DNA from 2 places in the Bacillus sp. BC05(2025) genome. Region 1 is predicted to be linked to the other one. Evidence: riboswitches for the same ligand, from Rfam matches in the RefSeq annotation. Region 1 holds a riboswitch; the other holds the start of a gene.

The links. A riboswitch is a leader RNA that binds a small molecule or an ion and turns the genes downstream of it on or off. The one in region 1 is predicted to bind FMN.
Region 2: another riboswitch for FMN. It lies ahead of ACZ76X_RS07055 (ECF transporter S component); the one in region 1 lies ahead of ribD (bifunctional diaminohydroxyphosphoribosylaminopyrimidine deaminase/5-amino-6-(5-phosphoribosylamino)uracil reductase RibD).

What each region holds. Positions count from the first base shown of each region.
Region 1 is NZ_JBWYRA010000003.1:274,337-286,266, forward strand. Features, by position in the region: gene bioD (ATP-dependent dethiobiotin synthetase BioD) at 1-541, shown strand, start outside; gene bioF (8-amino-7-oxononanoate synthase) at 507-1,694, shown strand; gene ACZ76X_RS12155 (alpha/beta fold hydrolase) at 1,691-2,431, shown strand; gene bioC (malonyl-ACP O-methyltransferase BioC) at 2,397-3,206, shown strand; gene bioB (biotin synthase) at 3,208-4,206, shown strand; gene ACZ76X_RS12170 (hypothetical protein) at 4,387-4,707, shown strand; gene ribH (6,7-dimethyl-8-ribityllumazine synthase) at 4,732-5,193, opposite strand; gene ribBA (bifunctional 3,4-dihydroxy-2-butanone 4-phosphate synthase/GTP cyclohydrolase II) at 5,212-6,405, opposite strand; gene ribE (riboflavin synthase) at 6,418-7,062, opposite strand; gene ribD (bifunctional diaminohydroxyphosphoribosylaminopyrimidine deaminase/5-amino-6-(5-phosphoribosylamino)uracil reductase RibD) at 7,044-8,156, opposite strand; FMN riboswitch at 8,466-8,609, opposite strand; gene ACZ76X_RS12195 (CDGSH iron-sulfur domain-containing protein) at 8,801-9,007, opposite strand; gene ACZ76X_RS12200 (DUF2552 family protein) at 9,147-9,392, shown strand; gene ACZ76X_RS12205 (alpha/beta fold hydrolase) at 9,403-10,326, opposite strand; gene ACZ76X_RS12210 (GNAT family N-acetyltransferase) at 10,408-10,887, shown strand; gene ACZ76X_RS12215 (LacI family DNA-binding transcriptional regulator) at 10,990-11,853, shown strand; gene ACZ76X_RS12220 (Na+/H+ antiporter family protein) at 11,878-11,930, opposite strand, start outside.
Region 2 is NZ_JBWYRA010000002.1:231,375-243,304, reverse strand. Features, by position in the region: gene resD (DNA-binding response regulator ResD) at 222-938, shown strand; gene resE (sensor histidine kinase ResE) at 938-2,713, shown strand; gene ACZ76X_RS07070 (cob(I)yrinic acid a,c-diamide adenosyltransferase) at 2,852-3,433, shown strand; gene ACZ76X_RS07065 (peptidoglycan DD-metalloendopeptidase family protein) at 3,518-4,132, shown strand; gene ACZ76X_RS07060 (hypothetical protein) at 4,163-4,849, opposite strand; FMN riboswitch at 5,094-5,233, shown strand; gene ACZ76X_RS07055 (ECF transporter S component) at 5,396-5,974, shown strand; gene ACZ76X_RS07050 (ferredoxin) at 6,099-6,347, opposite strand; gene ACZ76X_RS07045 (YpbB family protein) at 6,643-7,704, shown strand; gene ACZ76X_RS07040 (RecQ family ATP-dependent DNA helicase) at 7,694-9,223, shown strand; gene ACZ76X_RS07035 (CPBP family intramembrane glutamic endopeptidase) at 9,223-9,786, shown strand; gene ACZ76X_RS07030 (LysM peptidoglycan-binding domain-containing protein) at 9,809-10,288, shown strand; gene ACZ76X_RS07025 (metallophosphoesterase) at 10,346-11,122, shown strand; gene ACZ76X_RS07020 (MerR family transcriptional regulator) at 11,122-11,930, shown strand, end outside.

The sequences.
Region 1 (11,930 bases):
AAAAGAAGATGAAATTTGTCCTTATTCTATTGAAGAGCCGCTTGCCCCGAGACTTGCCATGAAAAGAGCTGGAAGAGTAGTACATGTAAAAGACATTATTCATCACTATAATGAACGATTGAAAGAGTTTAATAGTTTATTTGTAGAAGGAGCAGGTGGATTAGCTGTTCCATATACAGAGGACGCTTTAGTAATTGATTTCGCAAAAGAATTACAGCTTCCACTTATTGTAGTGGCACGCCCTACATTAGGAACAGTAAATCATACAGTTTTAACGATTGCTTATGCAAAGGCACATGGTTTAACAGTAGCAGGTGTAATTTTATCTGGCTGCAAAGAATGCGAAATGGAAAGAGTGCAAGAAAATAAAGAAATGATTGAAGAGCTAAGTGGGGTACCGGTTTTAGGTTTATTACCATTCTTTGAAGGTGAGTTTACAAAAGAAGAAGTCTTGGAATCTGCTAAAGAATATATAATGATTTCAAAATTAGAGGAGCTTATCCGAAATGAATCAAACGTGGCGCACACATCTTCAATCTAAATTGCAACAATTAAATGAGCGAGGGCAGTATCGCAGTTTGCATGTAACAGAACAAGCAGAAGAGACATGGCTTATTCGAGATGAGAAAAGGATGCTAAATTTAGCGTCAAATAATTATTTAGGATTAGCTGGTGATGAAAGGTTAAAAGAAGCTGCTATTGCATACACAAGAAAATATGGAGCTGGGGCGACGGCATCAAGGCTTGTTGTAGGAAATTATTCACTGTATGAAGAGGTTGAGAGAAGTATATGCGATTGGAAAGGCACTGAAAAAGCCTTAGTTGTAAGTAGTGGATATACCGCAAATGTTGGAGTGATTTCTTCATTAGCGAGTCGTCACGATATTGTGTTTAGTGACAAATTAAATCATGCAAGTATCGTTGATGGAATTATATTGAGCGGGGCAGAGCATAAAAGGTATCGTCATAATGATTTAAATCATCTGGAGACGTTGTTAAAAACAGCATCTCCTGAAAAGCGGAAATTGATCGTAACAGATACTGTTTTTAGTATGGATGGTGATACTGCGTATTTGAGGGAGTTAGTGGAGTTGAAAGAGAAATACGGGGCAATCATTATAGTTGATGAAGCACATGCGAGTGGAATATATGGAATCGGCGGAGCTGGATTATCTCATATAGAAGAAGATCTTGCTCAAAAAATAGATATACATATGGGGACGTTTAGTAAGGCTTTAGGGTGTTATGGTGCGTATTTGACAGGCGATGCAATTTATATAGAGTATTTACACAATATGATGAGAAGTTTTATTTTTACTACTGCATTACCGCCAGGAACATTAGGAGCGGTACAAAAAGCAATTGAAATTGTAAAAGAAGATAATGAAAGAAGAGAGAGGCTTATAGAGAATGGAGCATATTTCAGAAACCATTTACGAGAAGCTGGTTTTGATATAGGAAATAGCTCAACTCATATTGTACCGATCGTAGTCGGTTCAAATGAAACAGCTTTACGGTTTAGTAAAAGGTTGCAACAGATAGGAATTGCTGCAATTGCAATTCGTCCACCAACGGTTCCAGTTAATAGTTCACGGATCCGTTTTGCAGTTACGTCCCAACATACAATAGCTGATTTGAACTGGGCTATTCAGCATATTATACGCATTGGTAAAGAAGAGGGGTTTTTAGTATGAAAGAGCTAAAGATTATTTTTATTCCTGGGTGGGGAATGGAAGAAAATATTTGGACTTTAGTTCTGCCGTATTTTAAAGGATATTTTGTTCAATGTATCAATTGGCGTAATGTGAAAGAACAAAGTGAATTTGCAGGGCGAATAATAGATGTAGCAACGGATGAAAATGTAATTTTAGTGGGATGGTCACTAGGGGCGTTAGCGGCAGTTCAAGCTTATAAAAAGGTTAATGCAAAAGGTATCGTATTAATTGGTGGTACTGCCAAATTTACAAATACGTGCGACTATACGAGTGGATGGAATGCTTTGCATGTAGAACGGCTGAAAAAGAATTTGGCGCGAAAGAAAGAAGACACGCTCAAGCGGTTTTATGAAAATATGTTTACGAAAGATGAGCTGAAAGAGAATAAAAGGTTTGAAGATATGATAAAACACTTTAAAGGTGATTCTATTCAGTCTTTACAATTAGGTTTAGATTATTTAATAGAAACAGATGTGAGAGAAGAATTGAAAGAAATAAAAGTACCTATACTGCTTATTCATGGAGAGCAGGATGTAATATGTCCGTTGTCTGCAGCGCGTAGTATGGCTGAGAATGAGGCTGCTACGCTCAAGGTAGTAAACGAGGCTGGGCACGCATTATGTGTAACGAATTTTGAATGTTGTGTAAATGAGATAATTCAATTTGTAGAGGGGATACGACATGATCAACAAAACGTTACTACAAAAACGGTTTAATGTGGCAGCTGTATCCTACGATCAATATGCAAATGTACAAAAAAAGATGGCACATTCATTACTTTCTACATTGAATCGGCGATATAGTGTAAATGCATCGATACGTATTTTAGAACTTGGATGCGGGACAGGATATGTTACAGAGCAACTATCAAACTTATTTCCGAAAGCACATATTACAGCTATTGATTTTGCTGAAAGTATGATTGCAGTTGCGAAAACTAGACAAAATGTAAACACTGTAACATTTTACTGTGAGGATATCGAAAGACTACGACTAGAAGAAACGTATGATGTCATTATTTCAAATGCCACATTTCAATGGCTAAATGATTTAAAACAAGTGATAGGAAATTTATTTCATCATTTGTCTATAGATGGAATATTACTTTTTTCAACGTTTGGACAGGAAACATTTCAAGAATTGCATGCTTCGTTCCAGCGAGCGAAAGAGGAAAAAAATATACAAAATGAAACATCGATTGGGCAACGTTTTTATTCAAAAAATCAGTTGCGCCATATATGTGAGATAGAAACAGGGGATGTACATGTTTCTGAAACATGTTACATAGAGAGATTTACAGAAGTTAGAGAGTTTCTACATTCTATTCGTAAAGTAGGAGCGACCAATAGTAATGAAGAATCATATTGTCAAAGTCCCTCACTCTTTCGTGCGATGCTTCGTATATACGAAAGGGACTTCACGGAAAATGAAGGGATAATGGCAACGTATCATGCTTTATTTGTGCATATAACAAAAGAGGGGAAGAGATGAAATGAAACAAGTACAAACAAAAAGGGATTGGAAAAAACTTGCATACGACGTAGTAGAAGAGAAAATGATTACAAAAGAAGAGGCAATAGCGATATTAGAGGCTGACGATACAGAGATTTTAGAAATTATGAATGCAGCTTACATCATTCGCCATCATCACTTTGGTAAGAAAGTAAAATTAAATATGATTATTAATACGAAGTCTGGATTATGCCCTGAAGATTGCGGATATTGTTCACAGTCTATTATTTCAGAAGCGCCGATTGATAAATATGCATGGCTAACGCAGGAAAAGATTGTAGAAGGAGCACACGAAGCGATTCGCCGTAAAGCGGGTACATATTGTATTGTAGCATCTGGTCGTCGTCCGACGGATAAAGAGGTGAATCACGTAATTGGAGCAGTTAAGGAGATTCGTGAAACGACAGATTTAAAGATTTGTTGTTGTTTAGGTTTCTTAAACGAAGATCAAGCAGGACGTTTAGCGGAGGCGGGTGTACATCGTTATAACCACAACTTAAATACACATGCGAATAATTACGAAAGCATTTGCTCCACTCATACGTATGATGATCGTGTTGATACAGTTCAAAAAGCGAAACAAGCGGGTATTTCGCCATGCTCAGGAGCGATTTTTGGAATGGGAGAGACAATAGAAGAGCGTGCTGATATTGCATTCGAATTACAACGTATAGATGCAGATTCAATTCCATGTAATTTCCTTGTTGCTGTAAAGGGTACGCCGCTTGAAGGGCAAAAGGAGTTAACACCAGTAGAATGTTTAAAAGTGCTGGCGATGATGCGCTTTGTAAACCCAACGAAAGAAATTCGCATTTCAGGAGGGCGTGAAATTAATTTACGTTCTGTACAGCCAATCGGTTTATTTGCAGCGAACTCTATTTTTGTTGGAGACTACTTAACGACAGCTGGACAAGAACCAACTGCAGACTGGGATATGATTGAAGATTTAGGGTTTGAGATTGAGGAATGTGCATTATAAGATAGAAAAAAGCAAACTTGTAAAAGAGTTTGCTTTTTTTGTAAATAAAATGTAATAAATAATTGTGAACGCTTGGTACTATTGGATTTTGAGCGAAAAAAAGAATTTTGGTGGACGAATTTTCCAAGCCTCAATTGTACATAGTAAATATGTAATTTATATTGGGTTGGAGGATTTTACATGCACAAATATATATTAGCGATTATGACTTGTCTAATTTTACTAAAAGCGATAAGTACTGATCCAGTTAAGGCCGCCGAAAATCCTGAGCAAAAAGAGATGCAACAACGAATTGAACAACATTTTCGAACGAAAGCTGAACATTTTGGATTGAAAACAGAAGGGAAAGATTTAAAGGAAGTACGAAAAGAAATTACTATTATAGAAGAAGCGAAGAAAAGAGAGGATGCGTGGAAAACAGCACAAACGCTTCGTATACAAACAGAAGGAAAAACAATGGATGAATTAATAAAAGATGTACGGAAAAAAGTAAAGAAATAAAAAAAGAGGCCGTAGCCTCTTTTTTTATGCCCATTGTTTTGATAAGTGAGCCATTTCAATTGCAGCAACGGCGGATTCATAGCCTTTATTACCAGCTTTCGTGCCTGCGCGTTCAATCGCTTGCTCGATTGTTTCAGTCGTTAATACACCGAAAATAACGGGAATGTCTGTTTGTAATGATAAAGATGCAACACCTTTTGCCACTTCATTACAAACGTAATCGTAATGTGTTGTAGCACCACGAATGACAGTGCCTAACGTAATAACAGCATCATACTTCCCGCTATTAGCCATCTTTTTAGCGATTAAAGGAATTTCAAATGCACCAGGAACCCAAGCAACATCGATATCAGCTTCTTCTACACCGTGACGCTTTAACCCATCTAAAGCTCCGCCAAGTAACTTACTTGTAATAAACTCATTAAAACGTCCAACAACAACCCCAACTTTTAATCCTGTACCAACTAAATGACCTTCAAATACCATAATAAATCTCTCCTTTAATTATAAGTTTAGTAAATGTCCTAATTTGTTTACTTTCGTTTGTAAATACGTTTTATTCTCTTCTTTTGTTGGCATTTGTAACGGGACACGCTCAATCACTTCTAAATCGTACCCTTGTAAGCCAGCAATTTTTCGCGGGTTATTCGTTAATAATCGTAAATGTTGTAAACCTAAATCTTTTAAAATTTGAGCGCCAATACCGTAATCACGCAAATCAGCTGGGAAGCCAAGCTTTTCATTTGCTTCTACAGTATCGAAGCCTTCTTCTTGTAACTTATAGGCGCGAAGCTTATTCAGAAGTCCAATGCCTCGCCCTTCTTGTCTCATATAAAGAAGAACACCTTTTCCTTCACGCTCAATTTGAGCAAGCGCAGCATGGAGTTGTGGTCCGCAGTCACAGCGGCACGAGCCAAATACATCTCCTGTTAAGCACTCTGAATGAACGCGTACAAGTACAGGCTCTCCTGTTGAAATATCACCTTTTACGAGTGCAATATGCTCTTTCGAATCTAATGAATTAGAATAGCCAATCGCATGGAAAGTACCGAAATCTGTAGGTAATGTAATTTCCACTTCTCGCGTTACTAATGTTTCATGGTGGCGGCGATAAGCAATTAAATCTTCTATTGTAATCATTTTTATATCAAATTGTTTTGCGCACTGTAGTAAATCAGGTACGCGTGCCATCGTACCGTCCTCATTAATAATTTCACAAATGACGCCAGCTGGTTCTGCTCCGCAAAGCTGTGCTAAATCGACAGCAGCTTCTGTATGACCAGCACGGCGCAGGACACCGCCTTCTTTCGCAATTAATGGAAAGATATGTCCAGGACGATTGAAATCAGCACCTTTTGATGCAGGATTTAACAATTCTTTTATTGTAGTTGCACGTTCGTGGGCACTAATCCCAGTTGTTGTAGAAACATGATCAATGCTTACTGTAAATGCAGTATGATGCGAATCTGTATTATGAGCTACCATTGGTTCTAATTGTAGACGTTCTGCGTATCCTTCCGTAATCGGTACACAAACGAGGCCGCGCCCATGTGTAATCATAAAGTTAATTGTTTCTGGGGTAATATACTCTGCTAAAGCGATAAAGTCGCCTTCATTTTCGCGGTTTTCATCATCACATACGATAACGACTTTTCCTTGTTTTAAATCTTCTAGAGCTTCTTCAATACGATGAAACATCATGCTTCCCCCTTATAGAAATCCGTTTTCTTGTAAAAAGCTTTCGGTCATTGAATTTGTTCGTTTTACAGGTTTAGAAATAAAGCGTTCGATATATTTACCAATCATGTCGCACTCAATGTTTACGATGTCACCGGCGTTCTTTTCTCCAATAACAGATTCGCTTACTGTGTGCGGGATGAGTGAAATGGTAATGGAAGATTCGTCTATATCAAATATTGTTAAACTCGTTCCATCAATAGCAACGGAACCTTTATGCAAACAATAGCGCAGCAATTCATCAGCAATAGTTATTTTGTAATAGACGGCATTATAGTGTTGTTTTTTGCTTGAAATCGTCCCGATGCCATCGATATGCCCTGAAACGAAGTGTCCACCAAATCGTCCGTTTGCCGCCATTGCACGTTCTAAATTTACTTTGCATTGCGGTTTAAGCATGCGAAGTGATGTTGATTGCATCGTTTCAGGCATTGCGTCTACTGTGAATGAAGTTGTTGTGAAACTCGTTACAGTTAAGCAAATACCGTTCACCGCGATACTATCACCTAAGTGAACATCTGATAAAATTTTATTTGCATGGATCGTTAACTTCATCGCTTCTCCGCTTTGTTGCATGTTTGCAATCGTTCCTAATTCTTCTACAATTCCTGTAAACATTCCGTCACCTCACTTCGGGCATGCGCAACAATTTTTATATCGTCGCCAATTTGTTTCATCTCTTGAATTTTCAAGGAAAGTGCATCTTGTAATGTTGAAAAACCATTGCCGCCAAATAAAGTAGGCGCATCTTTCCCACCAATTAATTTTGGGCTTATATAAGTTACAATTTCATTGAAATTGTTTGTTTGTAAGAAGCTCGCATGGACGGTTTGCCCACCCTCAACGAAAAGAGATAGAATTTGTTTTTCGCCGAGTAGGTCTAAAACATCTTGAATTTCAATTTGCTTCGTTTTCATTTGGAATATCACTATATTTTCAGATTCATAAGAAGCTATTTTCTCTTTATTTACATCCTTACCGACAAAAATCCATGTCGGTGCTAAACCATCTGTTATGACATGAGAAGATGGTGGCGTTCGTAAATGAGTATCTAAAATAACGCGTATAGGATGTTTACCTCCGTTAGGAATTCTTGTTGTTAAATGCGGATTATCAGCTATAACTGTATTCACTCCAACGAGAATCGCATCATGTGTATGGCGGTATTGGTGAACATCAGCTCGTGCTTCTTCACCTGTAATCCACTTACTTTCACCCGTAACAGTTGCTGTTTTTCCGTCTAAGCTCATCGCTGTTTTTATTGTTACAAATGGACGTTTCGTTTTCATGTAGTGAAAAAAGTAGCGATTTAACAAAGCTGCTTCTGCTTCCAGAACACCGGTAGTTACTTCGATGCCAGCTTCCTCTAATTTTCTTTTTCCATTACCAGAAACGAGCGGGTTGCAATCAAGAGTGGCAATTACAACCCGTTTGACTCCTTTTTTGATGAGCAATTCACAGCAGGGGGGTGTTTTTCCAAAATGGCTACACGGTTCAAGTGTTACATAAACAGTAGCTCCTTTTGCTTTTTCACCAGCCATATGAAGAGCATAAACTTCTGCGTGTTCTTCACCAGCACGCAAATGAGCTCCCATACCGACGATGTTTCCATCTTTTACAACAACAGCACCAACCATAGGATTTGGACTTGTTTGTCCGGATGTTCCTTCTGCTAACTGCAGGGCAATCCTCATATATTCTTGATCTGTCATTCTCTTCACCTCTCCTGAAAAAATCAAAAAACCCCAAGGATTTTATATCCTTGGGGTTTGGGAGACGTGATTTCTAGAAATATAGTTCGAATACGAAAGTATAGGAAAGAAACCTAACGATGATTGATATTTTGGCATAAGGAAAAAACCTAGCAAAATATCGAATTTTTCAAACGCTAGTCGTATCTTTTTATTCCAGTATAGAAACATAAGTATACAAAATAAAACATATATAAAGATTCAAAATGAAACTTTAAAAATATGCATACTGAAATAAAAGTGTATTCGCTATATAAAATTACTAGAAAACATATCCTTCTCCCATCCAGACTATACTGTCGGCCCTAGAGTTTCACTAGATCCACCGTTTTCGAGTTGAAAACGGGTCACGGACTTAGAAGTTTGCACTTCATCACCGCCGGTTGGGAATTTCACCCGACCCCGAAGGATGTTGTTTGCTCAAATTATAGCACAAAAAAGAAAAAAGGCTAGTAAAAAATATTCGAATGTGAAGAATTGTGTGAAAATATATGTATGCTGGCATGAAGACAGAAGTATTAGAAATGTTGTAAGGAGAAGGGATGTAATGGAGTTGATCAAAAGAAAAAAACATGCACAAAAAAATGTGCATGTCACATGTGAAATTATTCTGCCTCTGGTGCTCTAACAACAGATTCGAATTTTCCTTTATGCGAAGCATCGCAATAAGGCATATTTTTTGATAAACCACAACGGCATAAAGAAAATGCCGGTTTTGCTGGGAATACATTCCCTTGTGAATCAACTAATTCCACGTCCCCTGTAACGCGAAAAGAGCCATTATCATTTACTTTAATTTGTACTTTAGCCAACGCTATCCCTCCTTCCCAAACGCTTAATTTCATCATATAATCAAGAGAAGTACTTGACAATATCAAATGAGCACTTTCTTTGGGAGAGAAGAGAGTGTTATAATGTTTTTTATAACTGACTAGAGTAAGGTGACGAAAGATGGATAAACAATTACGTACATTACGAAATATTGCAAATGAGCGCACGTGGGCATCATTTTTGAATGATAATCATCCATATAGTTTGTTACACTGGTCCATTGCTGGTGTAGGACAAGAGTCAAAGGATGTTTGGCTACTTCAAGATGAAGTAACATTTCAAACGACAGAATTTCCAACGTTAGATGATGCAATGCAATGGATTTCTGAAAATATGGAACAAGTTACAGACGTTTTAGCGCAATAAAAAAACAGGCTTATGCAAGCCTGTTTTTTGTTTCTTTTACAAATGAGTTTAAAAATTGATCAACGGCTGCTTCATACTCTTCTTTATTTTCATTATAAGAGCAAGCGTGTGCGCCGTGTTCTGCAATATAAAGTTGTTTATTGTTTTCCTTCGCGTCATATAGTGCTTTCGTCATATCAGCTAAAATATAATCATCATCTTTACTATGAATAAAGAGGACGGGATTGTTAATGTTTTTTATACAATCGATTGGTGAAACTTCACGAATCGTATAACCGTCACGCACTTTTAAAAAAGCATTTGCTAAAGGTAATAAAGGCCATTTAGGTAAATGGAATTCAACCTTTAAACGGTGCTGTAATTGTCCGTAGAAATCAGAAAAAGGACAATCTGCAATATAGAAATCAGCGCCATCTTCTACAAGTCCTGCATACTGAAGAAGTGTTGCAGCTCCCATTGATTCACCATGAATACCGAGTGTTATATTTGTTCCAAAACGATTTTTTAGCCAGTCAACTACAGATTTTAAATCATGTTTCTCATAGTATCCATAGCTTGTTGTTTTTCCACCAGTTTTACCATGACGACGATGATCGTAAATAACGACATTATATCCTCTGTTTAAAAATAAGTTTGCATATTTTACAGAGTTCATTTTATTTACAGTTACGCCGTGACAGAAAATCATAAATTTGTTGGAATGACCAGCAGGAATGTAATATCCGTGAAGATCATATCCGAATTGCGAAGGGATATGAATTTCTTCTTTATGAAGAGCATCAAAATCTTCTATACGAAAATGTTTTTTCGTTTCTCTTTCGAGTACTTCTTCCTCTGTTTTTTTCTTTAAGTACATCACTTTATTTGTAAAGAAAATCCCAAGGGCAGTTATCGCACCTAGTACAGTAAACAATGCTGCAAAAAAACGTTTCATACTTTACCTCATCCTCCAAATACCGTTACATGTGATACACTTATATTGTATCACAATGATAGAAAAGGGGAGAAATAGGAAATGGTGCATATACAAAAAATTACGCCAGAGATGAAAGAAACAATCAGAATGTTCATGTGTGAGAACTGGGGGAGCTCATTAATGGTTTCACGTGGGAAGGGGCATCAATTAGAAGAGTTACCAGGATTTGTTGCGCTCTCTAATGACAGAATAATCGGAATTATAACATATGAAGTGATTGGAAATACGTGCGAAATTGTATCGTTAGATAGCTTTGAAGAAAGAAAAGGAATAGGGACGAAACTTGTAGATTGTGTATTACAAATTGCAGAAGAAGAGCGGTGCGGTCGGGTGTGGCTCATTACAACAAATGATAATATGAATGCGTTACGTTTTTACCAAAAACGTAATTTTTTGATGACGAATTTATATGTGAATGCGGTTGATGAGGCGCGAAAAATAAAGAAAGAGATTCCACTTAATGGGTATGATAATATCCCAATTTTACATGAAATTCAATTAGAATATCGTTTAGTGTAATGATGTAACAATTTTCAGAAATATAAGTTATTAACCTTGACGAATATTGTAATTTAAGTTACCGTAAAATTGTAATCTATTACCATATTAAGGGGTGACGATGTGGCAACTATACGTGATGTTGCAAAATTGGCAGGTGTTTCAGTCGCAACCGTTTCACGAGTTATGAATGAAAAAGGATACGTTCATGAGGACACAGTAAAACAAGTAAAGGAAGCAATTGAGGAATTACGTTATAGGCCAAATAGTGCAGCAAAGCCATTATTTAAAGAGAATTCAACGATAATTGCATTACTTGTAGATAATCTATATGACCCATCAAACATCACTTTGCTACATTGTATGGAGGAAATAGCATATAAAGAAGGATATCAAACCATTGTTTGTAATATAGAAAATAAAGATAGATACATACATATGTTGAAGGAAAATAACGTTGCAGGTGTTATTTTGACAAAATCTGTTTTTAAAAGTATAGGAGAAATACCACTTCCGTTTGTTGTGATTAATGAAAAAAAATCCCATGCAAATTATTATGAAAGTGGCCAAAGAGCGGTGTCTTTATTAAAAGAAAAAGGTTGTCACTTTATTGCTTATTTCGGTGAGGGCGAAGATAGTGAAGAAATGGAAGAGTACATATCAGGATTTTTAGACGTTGTTTGGGAGGAAGGAATCTCTTATCGAGAAGTATGTGTACAAGGGTATACGAATAAACAGTTTATTACATTATTGCAAACTTATCCGTATATAGATGGAATTGTAACTTCAAGTGATAAGATTACTTTTGAGTTAATTCGAGCAGCAAAAAAATTAAATATCCGTATACCGGATAAATTGAGAATGATTGGACTGAACGGGAGTATAGACAGTGAATGGACAGGTCCGTCATTTATACAAATGGAAAGTTGTATCGAAGAAAATGGGAAAATAGCGATGCAACAATTAAAAGGAAAAATAAAAAAGTAAAAGGTGCGTATAAAACGCACCTTTTTATAATGTAATGGCGGCAATAAAGCCGAATATAAGTAACGGTATATTATAAT
Region 2 (11,930 bases), on a different contig from region 1:
AGTAGCGGTTGATTTTGTAAAATGATGTCGAGGACATTATATACCGTTCAAAAAAAATACATAGTTTTGGAAAAAAATTGAACAAACTTTATTATTCTTGTGAAGCATAATATAGAAAGTGAAACATTTAGAAGATTGCTTAAATAAACGAGAATAGCGCAACATAATAGTGTAGAAGGGTAGGTGTGAACCGTTGTGGTAAAATTACGCAACGGGTAAAAATGGAAAATGAATCAAGAATTTTAATTGTAGACGATGAGGATCGTATTCGTCGTTTATTGAAAATGTATTTAGAAAGAGAACAATACACAATTGAAGAAGCGGATAATGGTGATACAGCTTTAGAAATGGCGTTACAAAATGATTATGATTTAATCTTATTAGATCTTATGATGCCTGGTAAAGATGGTATTGAAGTATGTAAAGGGGTTCGTGAGAAGAAAGCGACGCCAATTATTATGTTGACAGCAAAGGGTGAAGAAGTAAACCGCGTACAAGGGTTTGAGGTAGGAACGGATGATTATATCGTGAAACCATTTAGCCCACGTGAAGTAGTGCTTCGTGTGAAAGCGGTCTTACGCCGTTCTGTACCAACAACATTCTTTACACAAGATACAACGACAAAAGATGTTACGGTGTTCCCGCATTTAACAATTGATAATGATGCACACCGTGTTACAGCAGATGGTAATGAGGTGAACTTAACACCGAAAGAGTACGAATTACTATTATTCTTAGCGAAAGCGCCTGATAAAGTATTTGATCGTGAGCAATTATTAAAAGAAGTATGGCAATATGAATTCTTCGGAGATTTACGTACAGTTGATACGCATGTAAAGCGTTTACGTGAGAAGTTAAGCAAAAAATCACCAGATGCTGCGAAGATGATTGTTACCGTTTGGGGCGTAGGTTACAAATTTGAGGTTGTGAACGACTGATGCTTTGGAGAAGTGTAGTAGGGAAGTTATGGATGACCATATTACTTCTTGTTTCGTTTGTGCTCGGATTTGTTGCGATTTTACTTTCACAGTTTTTTAGAACATATTATGTTGATATGAGTGAAGCTAGGCTTCAAAAGGTTGCAACAAGTGTTTCGGAGTTAATTGAAGAAGGTGCCGATGTAAAAACGATTGAGAATATCGCGTACAAATTCTCTGATCCACTTTCAAGGATCATTATTGTGGAAGATGGTAAAGAAATATCTTCTTCGCCGAAACAAGAAGGGTTAGTCACTCTTACAATAGATAATTTGAAAGAAGATAAAGAATTAGCGGCTGTTTTTACAGACAAAAAAGAAATTAAAAATAACATTAGAAAAGCCTCTAATAGTAGGAAGAATAAAAACACTGAAAATGATATTATGATTGTCGGAAAACCAGTACAGTCAAAAAATCAAAGCGCGGTGTTCGTATACGAATCTTTACAAGTACCGATACAAGGTATGGAGAGAACGACTGATTTTATATTCTTATCAGCAGGGATTGCAATTATATTAACAACTTTCTTTGCATTCTTCTTATCTACTCGAATTACAGCACCACTCCGTAAAATGCGTGAGGTTGCTTTTGAGGTGGCGCGTGGGAAGTTTGATGCGAAAGCTCCTATGGTATCTCAGGACGAGATTGGTGAGCTTGCAACGGCTTTAAATCAAATGGGAAAACAGTTGAAGTTTAATATGAATGCCTTGCAGCAAGAGAAAGAACAGTTAGCTAGTATTTTAAGTAGTATGGCAGATGGGGTTATTACGTTAAATCAGGAAGGTGAAGTTGTTGTAATCAATCCGCCAGCTGAACATTTTCTGCAAGTTTGGCAAGAAGAAAAAGAAATAGAGCTCAGTAAAAAACTACCTTCTGAACTTGTTGAACTATTCCATCTCGTTGTAGAAAGCGAACAACAACAGGTGGTTGAAATTAATTTACAAAAAGGCAACTATGTAGTACTTATGACGCCGCTTTACAACCAAACGAAAATTCGTGGGGCGGTAGCTGTATTGCGTGATATGACGGAAGAACGCCGTCTAGAGAAGATGCGTCAGGACTTTATTGCGAACGTATCACATGAACTTCGTACACCGATGGTAATGCTTCAAGGGTATAGTGAAGCAATATTAGATGATATTGTACAAACGAAAGAAGAAATTAATGAATTTGTTCAAATCATTTATGATGAATCCGTGCGTTTAGGTAAACTTGTAAATGAATTATTAGATTTAGCACGTATGGAAAGTGGTAATGTAGAGTTACATATCGGTGAAGTAGATATTCATCCTTTCGTTGAAAAAATAGGTCGTAAATTCCAAGGGATTGCAAAGGATAAGGGAGTCGAATTAACGGTTGATTTCCAAAATCCAATTGAGCAATACTCGTTTGATGCAGATCGTATGGAACAAGTATTGACGAATTTAATTGATAACGCAATTCGTCATACGAATGCAGGCGGACATGTAACGCTTGTAATTGATACGAAAAATAATGGACTTATTTTTGAAGTACAAGATTCGGGTGCTGGTATTCCAGAAGAAGATATTCCATTTTTATTTGATCGTTTCTATAAAGCTGATAAAGCAAGAACACGTGGAAAAAAAGGTGGGACAGGACTCGGACTTGCGATTGCAAAAAATATTGTGCAAGGTCATGAGGGGAAAATTGCTGTTTCAAGTGTTGTTGGAGAAGGAACTACATTCTCTGTATATTTACCGAATCGTATAATTTAGATATACGTTTTTAAAGTTGATAATGAATAAAGTTCTACTGTTTTTTATTTTTTTGTAAAATCAATTAAATAAATAATAGTAGAACTTTTTTTCTATACTTAGTCGAATGAAGAATAATAAGAGGAGTGTCGTAAAGCGATGAAATTATATACGAAAACAGGAGATAAAGGGGAAACAAGTGTAATAGGTGGCAGAGTGGCTAAAGATGATATTCGAGTTGAAGCATATGGCACGATAGATGAGGCGAATTCTCATATTGGATATGCAATGACGAAGCTACAAGGCGGGTCTTTCGGAGATATTTACAATGAACTTGAAAATATTCAACATGAACTATTTGATTGCGGAGGAGACTTGGCGATAGTAGCAGGAAAAATTCCTTATAAAGTAACGATTGAAATGGTCGAAAGCCTAGAAAAAAGGATTGATTTGTATATAGAAGAAGCACCGCCTTTAGAGCGCTTTATTTTACCAGGTGGAAGCGAGCCGGCAGCTGCTATTCATATTGCACGTACGGTTGTAAGGCGGGCGGAGCGATGTATAGTGTCTTTACAAAAAGAAGGGAAAATAAATGAAGTTGTTTTAAAGTATGTAAATAGATTATCTGATTATTTGTTTGCGGTAGCTAGAGTAATAAACGCTCGATTACAAGTAAAAGATGTGGAGTATAACCGCAGTGCAATCGTTTTTCGTGATAAAAATGAGAAGGAAGTGGAGTGATTCACTTTCTTTTTTTGTATACTTTTTTCTGTAATATACCAAAATAGAGAGGGTATAGTGGTAATTAGAAAACGGAGGATGTATATGAAAGTGTTAAAATGTGGCGTCATGTTATTGACAGTATTATTTTTATCTCAATTACATGTGTACGCAGAGGGAAATCGATGGACATGGCCTGTTGAAGGACAGATAAGTGATTATTTTGGGACAAGGCACGGAAAACACTACGGTATAGATATAGCGGCACCGATCGGCACGCCTGTGGCAGCTATTCAAGAAGGTAAGGTAACAAAGTCTTATTATTCAAGTAGTTACGGAAATGTTGTATTTATTAAACATGGAGAATATGAGGCTGTATATGCACATCTAAATAAGAGATATGTAGTCCAAGGGGATTATATTTCAAAAGGAGAAATAATTGGAGAAGTAGGAAATACAGGAGAATCTCGGGGTGCACACTTACATTTAGAAGTTCATCAAGGGAGATGGACGATGGCGAAAAAAAATGCGATGAATCCATTGCTTGTTTTACATGAACAAAGAAACGAAGTTGTTTCCTCATCGTTATATGTCGTTCAAAAAGGGGACACTTTAGTTAGCATTGCACGGAAATTTAGTATGTCAGTTAAAGAAATTAAAGAAAAAAATGGGCTGCAGCAAGAGCTCATTTATCCGAATCAACAATTATATGTAAAGTAAAAAAGAGCTAGTTCACAACTAGCTCTTTTTTTACCAAAAAATAAAGACACATATAAATCCAGAAATAGCTAAGTAGCTATATAAGTAAAATACTTTCGTTCTTGTTTTTTCGTTTGTTCGAAACAGTACAATGGTCGGTTCAATTAAACCGATTGTCAAACAAAGTAAACCAAGAAGCATACAACCAATTGAAATGGAGTACAAGGCGATTTGTGGTGCTTGAAATGGAATCATCCACTTTAATAAAAATGCAATAAGTGCAGTGTAGCAAATGCTGCCGATGTATTTATTCAATGGTGCATTAGAACGAAAACCTGGAAGTTTTTTTAAGAAAGAGCGAGAAACAACTTCAGTTTGTAAAGATGTATGCTCTTCGATTATTTTTTGAGCTTCTTTTCCTTTTTGGAAAAGGGATAATATCCAGTTTCGCTCCCCTTGGAAAATAAATTGAGAAGTTGTTAAATAATGATCTACCTTCACTTTATTCCAACTCTTCCACGGATGACGCTCACATAATTTTAATTTACTTTCTGTTTTTTTATCATACTGATAAATACTGATGCCATCTTCATCGAAAGCAGCATAGTATGTCTCGCTTGAGAATGTGCCTAAATCAATTGGACAATAGAAAAGTAATTCTTTTTTTAAGTAAAAGTATTCTTTTCTTAAGTTTTTTTTCATTGCTTCTCGAATAGAGTGTCTCTTTTCTTTCTTCATGACATTTCCTCCATAATCCAGAAAATGTTCTTATCTTAACAATTCAACATCTTATCACTTTTAATTATATATGACTAGGGGATTCATAGGAGAAATGCCCAATACTAAAAAATCTGGAGTGTATTGTAAAATATAATGAATAGATTGGTTATATAAAATCAATAACTTATTTTTAATAAGTTACGATTTTTTTGTTCACAATACGATCATGTTGTTGTATAATGAAATGGAAAATAGAATATCGGTCTATCTTCGGGGCAGGGTGAAAATCCCGACCGGCGGTGATGAACTATATGTGATTTTGTTCTAAGCCCGCGAGCCGTTAAGGCAGGATTTGGTGTGATTCCAAAGCCGACAGTATAGTCTGGATGGGAGAAGATGGAGGTTCAAGCGTTCAAAAAAGATATGGATTTGAACGTCTGTTTGATGTGCCTTAAATTCTCCCTTTGTGTAAAACACAAAGGGTTTTTTCGTTCTATGAAAAAGTAGGCATAGCAGAACCTTTCCACTTTCCATGAGATGATCGATGGAAAAGGAGAGAGAAAGATGAAACAAAAAAACAGTGTAGTGCAGATGGTGAGTGTAGCGATGCTAAGTAGTATTGCATATTTACTGATGATGTTGGATTTCCCATTCCCAGGGCTTCCGCTATTTTTAAAAATTGATTTTAGTGATGTACCAGCTCTAATTGCTGCGATTATTTTTGGGCCAGTTGCAGGGATAATTGTAGAGGCGATAAAGAACATTTTACATTACGGGATTCAAGGGAGTTTAACGGGAGTACCAGTTGGAGAAATTGCCAACTTTATTGCAGGATGTTTATTTATTGGACCAGCAGCTTTCTTATTTAGAAAGTATCGTACTGTTAAAAGTTTAACGACAGGATTAATGCTAGGGACAATTACAATGGCACTCATCATGAGTGTATTAAATTACATCATCATATTCCCAGCTTACACTTGGTTTTTAAATTCACCAGCTATGTCTAGCGAGGCTATAAGAACAACGGTTGTAACAGCGATTTTACCATTTAATTTGATTAAAGGAATTGTTGTGACAATTGTATTTGTAGCGTTATTCTCACGCCTGAAAGTATGGGTGTTTGCAAAAATGAAAAATGCATAAAATGTAAAATAAAACCATTAGTAGTATGGAACTACTAATGGTTTTTTTATTAAGGAGAATGAAAATAGAAAACAAAAAATACCCCTCATTCATTTGAGGGGTATTTTTTGAAGTTAATAAAAGACTATTCGAATTTTAAAGCATCGCCGTCGAATGATTCGTCAGCAACTTTGATTGAGTCAGTTGGACAACCTTCGAATGCGTCCATCATATCTTCAAGTAATACATCTGGAATTTCAACGATACCTTGGTTATCATCTAATGTTACGAATGCAATACCTTCATCATCATAGTCATAAATGTCTGGTGCCGCAGCGCCACAAGCACCACATGCGATACAAGTATCTTTATCAACGATTGTATATTTTGCCATCTTTTTTCCCTCCTGATAATATGTATGTGAAAAGCTCGCCATAAAAATTATAACCTTATTGTAAAACGGTTTTTAAAACTTTTCAACATAAAATTATAATGATAATGCTTATCAATTAGAGTGTCAACTAATTTTTGCATTATGTCATAAGAATTTCAAAATACGTAAATGTTATTTCGTTTGGTACAATAGAATATATACAAGTATATAGTACCAATATGATAAGTTTTATGAATAAGGGTAGATGGTATTGTATCAAAAAGCAATTAAGTTAGATTGAAGGGTGGAAGCGGTAATGCAACTACAATATACTTTATTGTATTGTTTAAAACAATTGAATGGTGAAAGGACCGTTTCTTCTATTTATTATTTATTAAAGGGAAAACGTTCTTCGCAAACGTTACAAGATGGAAATATGTTTCGAATTTCTTTTTTGTTTGGAATATATAAATCGTTAAATAGAGCTGAGTATGACCGTGAAGTTGCAAAGTTATTGCAAGCAGATTTGATTCAAGAGATACATGAAAATACATATTGGTTAACACCTAAAGGTAAAAGGCAGTTACATACATGGGAGGAAGTGTATGCTTTTCCAGTGCATTTACATGGTTTGCACTATGGTGAATTAGGTGAAACGTTTTGGAAAAGATTATCTTTAATTATTCAAACTATATCTAATTTACAACAGAATAATACGAAGTTTATTCCTATTCAACAAGATACAGAAATAATGGTGTGGGTGAAACGCTTTTTAACAGGTATGCCGTATAGGCGAAGCCAATTAGCGAAAAGATTATGGGAAGAAATACATAATCTTTTAGGGAAATGTGATGTGGTAGAAGCGACGATTGTAACATATAGATTAACAGGATATGAACGTATCGGTTGTACATTACAGCAGTTAGCGGAAATTACGAAACAAGATACATTCAGGGTGTACTTTTTATTTTGGGGTACAATTCATTTCCTTATACAAGAAGTTCGAGATAAAGAAAATGAATTTCCATTATTAGCTGAGATTATTTCTTATCCAAATGAGAGAGCTGAATTATTTAGTTTATCAACGAAAAAAACATATAATTTTTGGAGGCAAGGGCGCTCTTTAGAAGAAATAGCTACAATTAGAAATTTAAAGGTTGCAACGATAGAAGATCATTTTGTTGAAATTGCTTTGCGAGAGAGAGACTTTTCTATCGAGATGTTTATGGAAAAAGACAAAATAGATAAAGTAACAAGAGTAATTGATACATTACAAACACGTAAGTTGCGTGAGTTGAAACAAGCGGTTGGAGAGGATATCTCTTATTTTGAAGTTCGTCTTGTATTGGCGCGGATGGAGGGTATAAATGAAACTTGAGGAATATTTATATAGGTGGTTTGGATATTCTGAATTTCGTCCAGGTCAAAAAGGAGTAATTACAGATTTATTAGAAGGAAAAGATGTTATAGCAATGCTTCCGACCGGAAGAGGGAAGTCTATGTGTTATCAACTTCCAGGGTTAATGCAAGAAGGAACAGTACTTGTAGTATCGCCATTATTATCTTTGATGGAAGATCAAGTTACACAATTAAAATATGTTGTGAAAAACCGAGTGATAGCATTTAATAGTTTTCGGACATTACATGAAAAAAGAGAAGCGATGAAAAAATTAGCTTCATATAAATTTATTTTTGTTTCGCCAGAGATGTTACAGTCGGAATTGTTAATAAGAGAATTGAAGAAAGTTTATATTTCATTATTTGTTGTCGATGAGGCTCATTGTATTTCGCAATGGGGTTATGATTTTAGGCCAGATTATAAAAAACTAAATGTAGTCATTGAGAATATCGGGTCTCCTACGGTGCTAGCATTAACGGCTACAGCGACGAAAGATGTACTCCAGGATATAGCAGAAAGTCTAGATTTGAAGAATGTGACGCAGCATGTATACTCTATTGATCGTCCAAACATTGCGATGGAAGTACAATTTGTGGAGACGATAGAAGAGAAGAAAGAAGCGCTTTTGGACCAGGTTATGTATTTGCAAGGGCCAGGGATTGTATATTGTTCAAGCAGAGCGTGGACAGAACGTTTAACGGAATATTTAAGAGGAAAAGGCGTTACTGGTGTTGCTTTCTATCATGGTGGTATGGAACATGAAGAGCGTATGTTAATTCAACAGCAATTTATGAATGACCAGTTGCAGCTTGTAATATGTACAAGTGCTTTTGGTATGGGAGTTAATAAGTCGAACACGAGATATATTATTCATTTCCATTACCCAACTAATATAGCTTCTTATTTACAAGAAATCGGAAGAGCTGGAAGAGATGGTGAACCGAGTATAGCTATCTTACTATGTAGTCCATTAGACCACGATTTACCAATTTCAATCATTGAAGATGAATTGCCAAGTCAGTCACAAATACAATTTTTATTCTCTTTACTACAAGAAAGAATGTTTCAAACGAAAGAATTACCAATAGAAGAGGTAGAAGAAATTTGTTATAATGCAGCAAGATTTAATGAACAATATTGGCGTTTCATCCGCTATCATTTAGAGAGGCTTGGAATTATACAACAGCGAAAATTAATGTTAGAGAGCTTGTCAGATGAAATTATGAACAGATTAATAGTTGAAGTGGAAATAAGGCTACGTAATAAATATAGTGAGCTAGAAAACATGAAATCCTGGATACAAGTGAAAGGATGTAGACGTGAATATTTGTTGCAACAGTTCGGTTATAGAAAAGAGGACGAGTTGAAAAATTGCTGTGACTATTGTCATATTACAAAAACAGATTATAAAAAAAGACAAGCGCAACAATCGGATTTCGACTATAATTGGGAAACAGAGTTACAAAAGCTTTTCGGTCTAGAAAAGATGGGGGAATGATGAACATTCAAAGGCATAATATTGAAGATATGAGTCCGAAAGAAATACGGCTAAATCTGTATATCACACAGTTCATTATTATTGGTATCGGTTGTTTACTAGCATATATATTATTCCGAGATATAAAATCGGTGTATAGTCTGTGGAAATGGGAACCGATGTCTATACTTATAATAGGTGGCTTGTTAGCGATTGGTATTGTCTTATTAGATTATGTTGCAATGCGAGTATTTCCAGAGTCTTGGTTTGATGATGGGGGTATTAACGATAGGATGTTTCAAGGAATGTCAGTTATGCATTTACTCGTTATTACATTCATTATCGGCTTTGCAGAAGAATTTTTATTTAGAGGTGTAGTACAGACGCACTTTGGAATTGTAATAGCGAGTTTCGTATTTGCAGTATTACATATTCGATATATAAAAAAGCCATTTTTGTTTTGTTTCGTCTGTTTCATTAGTTTTGTCTTTGGTTATGTATTTGAATGGACAGGGAATTTGTTTATAACAATCTTTGCACACTTTCTTGTAGATTTTATAATGGGACTCCAATTAAGAAAATAAATGGAAGGTGGTGGTGAACAACATGAGGAAACGAATTCCTGATTTTGAAGAGGAATTAGAAGTTGAGCGAGTGGAAGAAAAAGAAGGTTTACCGCCGCGTAGTGAAATTCATAGAAATAAAGAGAAAAAACAAAAGTTTAAAATGAACCATATTTTCGTCCGAGTTTTAACATTTCTATTCATATTACTACCAATTAGTATTTTATGGTATACAGATAAATATATTCAGGTGAAAAGTGATGGGAATAACGCTGGGAAAAGTGCATTTGAGGTTATTTTCTTTGATTCAGCTAAATCTGAGTCTGAAGCATCGTCTGAGAAAGTCGTAACGCATACGGTAAAAGAGGGAGAAACTTTAGAAAGTATAGCGAAGCAATATTTTTCAGATGAAACTGGGATCGAAGTAATTAAAAAGTATAATGATTTACAAGAAGATGAAGTGAATGTAGGGCAAGAATTAAAAATTCCGATAAAAGGTAAGTCCACAAAACAAGAGAGTTAGTAAAACACTTACTATAAAAACTGAGGATTATCTTTATGAGGAGGGGAGTAAAAATATATGATATGGATTATCTTATTAAGTACTCTCATATGTATTGGTATTATATTTCTTCTTGTCATGTATAGAGAAGCAATGCGTGATACTGTGTTGGAACATACTTTAGTATTTGAAGAGTTTCCGGAAGGTTTTCAAAAGGTAAATGTATTTTTTATATCTGATATTCATAGAAGGCTCATTTCAAATTCGTTAATTGAACAAGTAAAAGGAAAAGTAGATCTTGTAATTATAGGTGGTGATTTAGCGGAAAAAGGTGTCCCTTTATCGCAAATCTCTGCAAATATACAAAAGTTAAGAGCGATAGCTCCTGTATACTTTGTATGGGGAAATAATGATTATGAGATTGAATACCATGAATTAGATGCGTTGTTATTAGAAAATCATGTGAAAGTTTTAGATAATACAAGAGTTGTATTTGAGTCTGAATTAGGAGAGAAAATTTGTTTACTTGGTGTAGATGATGTTGGATTGAAACGTGATCGTTTAGATTTAGCGTTGGCTGATTGTAAAGAAGAGGGGTTTCGCATATTAATTAGCCACAACCCTGATATAATAAATAAAATGTCTGGAAAAGAACAAATTTCACTTGTGTTAAGTGGACATACACATGGAGGACAAATTCGATTATTCCCATCTAAAAAACATTTAAAAGGTGGCGTATATAAGCATGCGAATGCGACTCTTTTTGTTAGTAATGGCTATGGAACAACGTTGATTCCACTTCGTTTCCGAGCACCTGCTCAAACGCATATTATTACGTTACAGGGAGGGAAATGATGCCAACTCTAAACGGAAAATATAACATAAAAGCTGTTTCGAAAATAATTGGAATTCAGCCGAGTACGCTTCGGGCATGGGAAAGACGATATCAAATGATTGCCCCAAAGCGGAATCATGCGGGACATCGATTATATACAGAAGAGCATATTCAAATTTTGAAATGGTTAATGGACAAGGTTTCTTCCGGCATGATGATTGGACAAGCAGTTCAATTATTAGAAGGGAATCGTTTGCAGAGTGATGTTCAAAAAGAACTACATTACGATAGAGAAGTTGTTTTAGTGGACGATTTGCTACAAGCTTTGTTAAAATTTGATGAAATTACAACTTCTGCATTGTTAAACGAGGCTTTTAGTATTTATGCAACAGAAAAAGTTATAGCAAGTATTGTTCTTCGAGTGTCAAATAAATTGTTAACGTTAAAAAATAACAATGAAGTTACAATGGTGCAATTCCAATATGTCGTATCATTTTTACAAACTCGTCTTGGGATGGTGTATCATAATGCATCATCATTTTCTTCTATACACAAAGTAGTCGTGTTAGAAAATAATATGTTGAGAGGGTTTGTTTTCTCAACGTATTTACGATTAAAAGGATATGAGGTGATATATATTAGGTCGAGCTTAGCGGAAGAACGTATTTTGTTAGCTGTTGAGCAAATACAACCTACATATGTAGTAGTCTCTCTTGATGATGGACGAGAACTTAAGAACGCGATGAACAATGTGAATTTGTTACAAGAAAAAAATGAGAACTTTTCTGTTTGGTTTATAGGAGAAATAAGTGCTCGAGATCAGTTGAA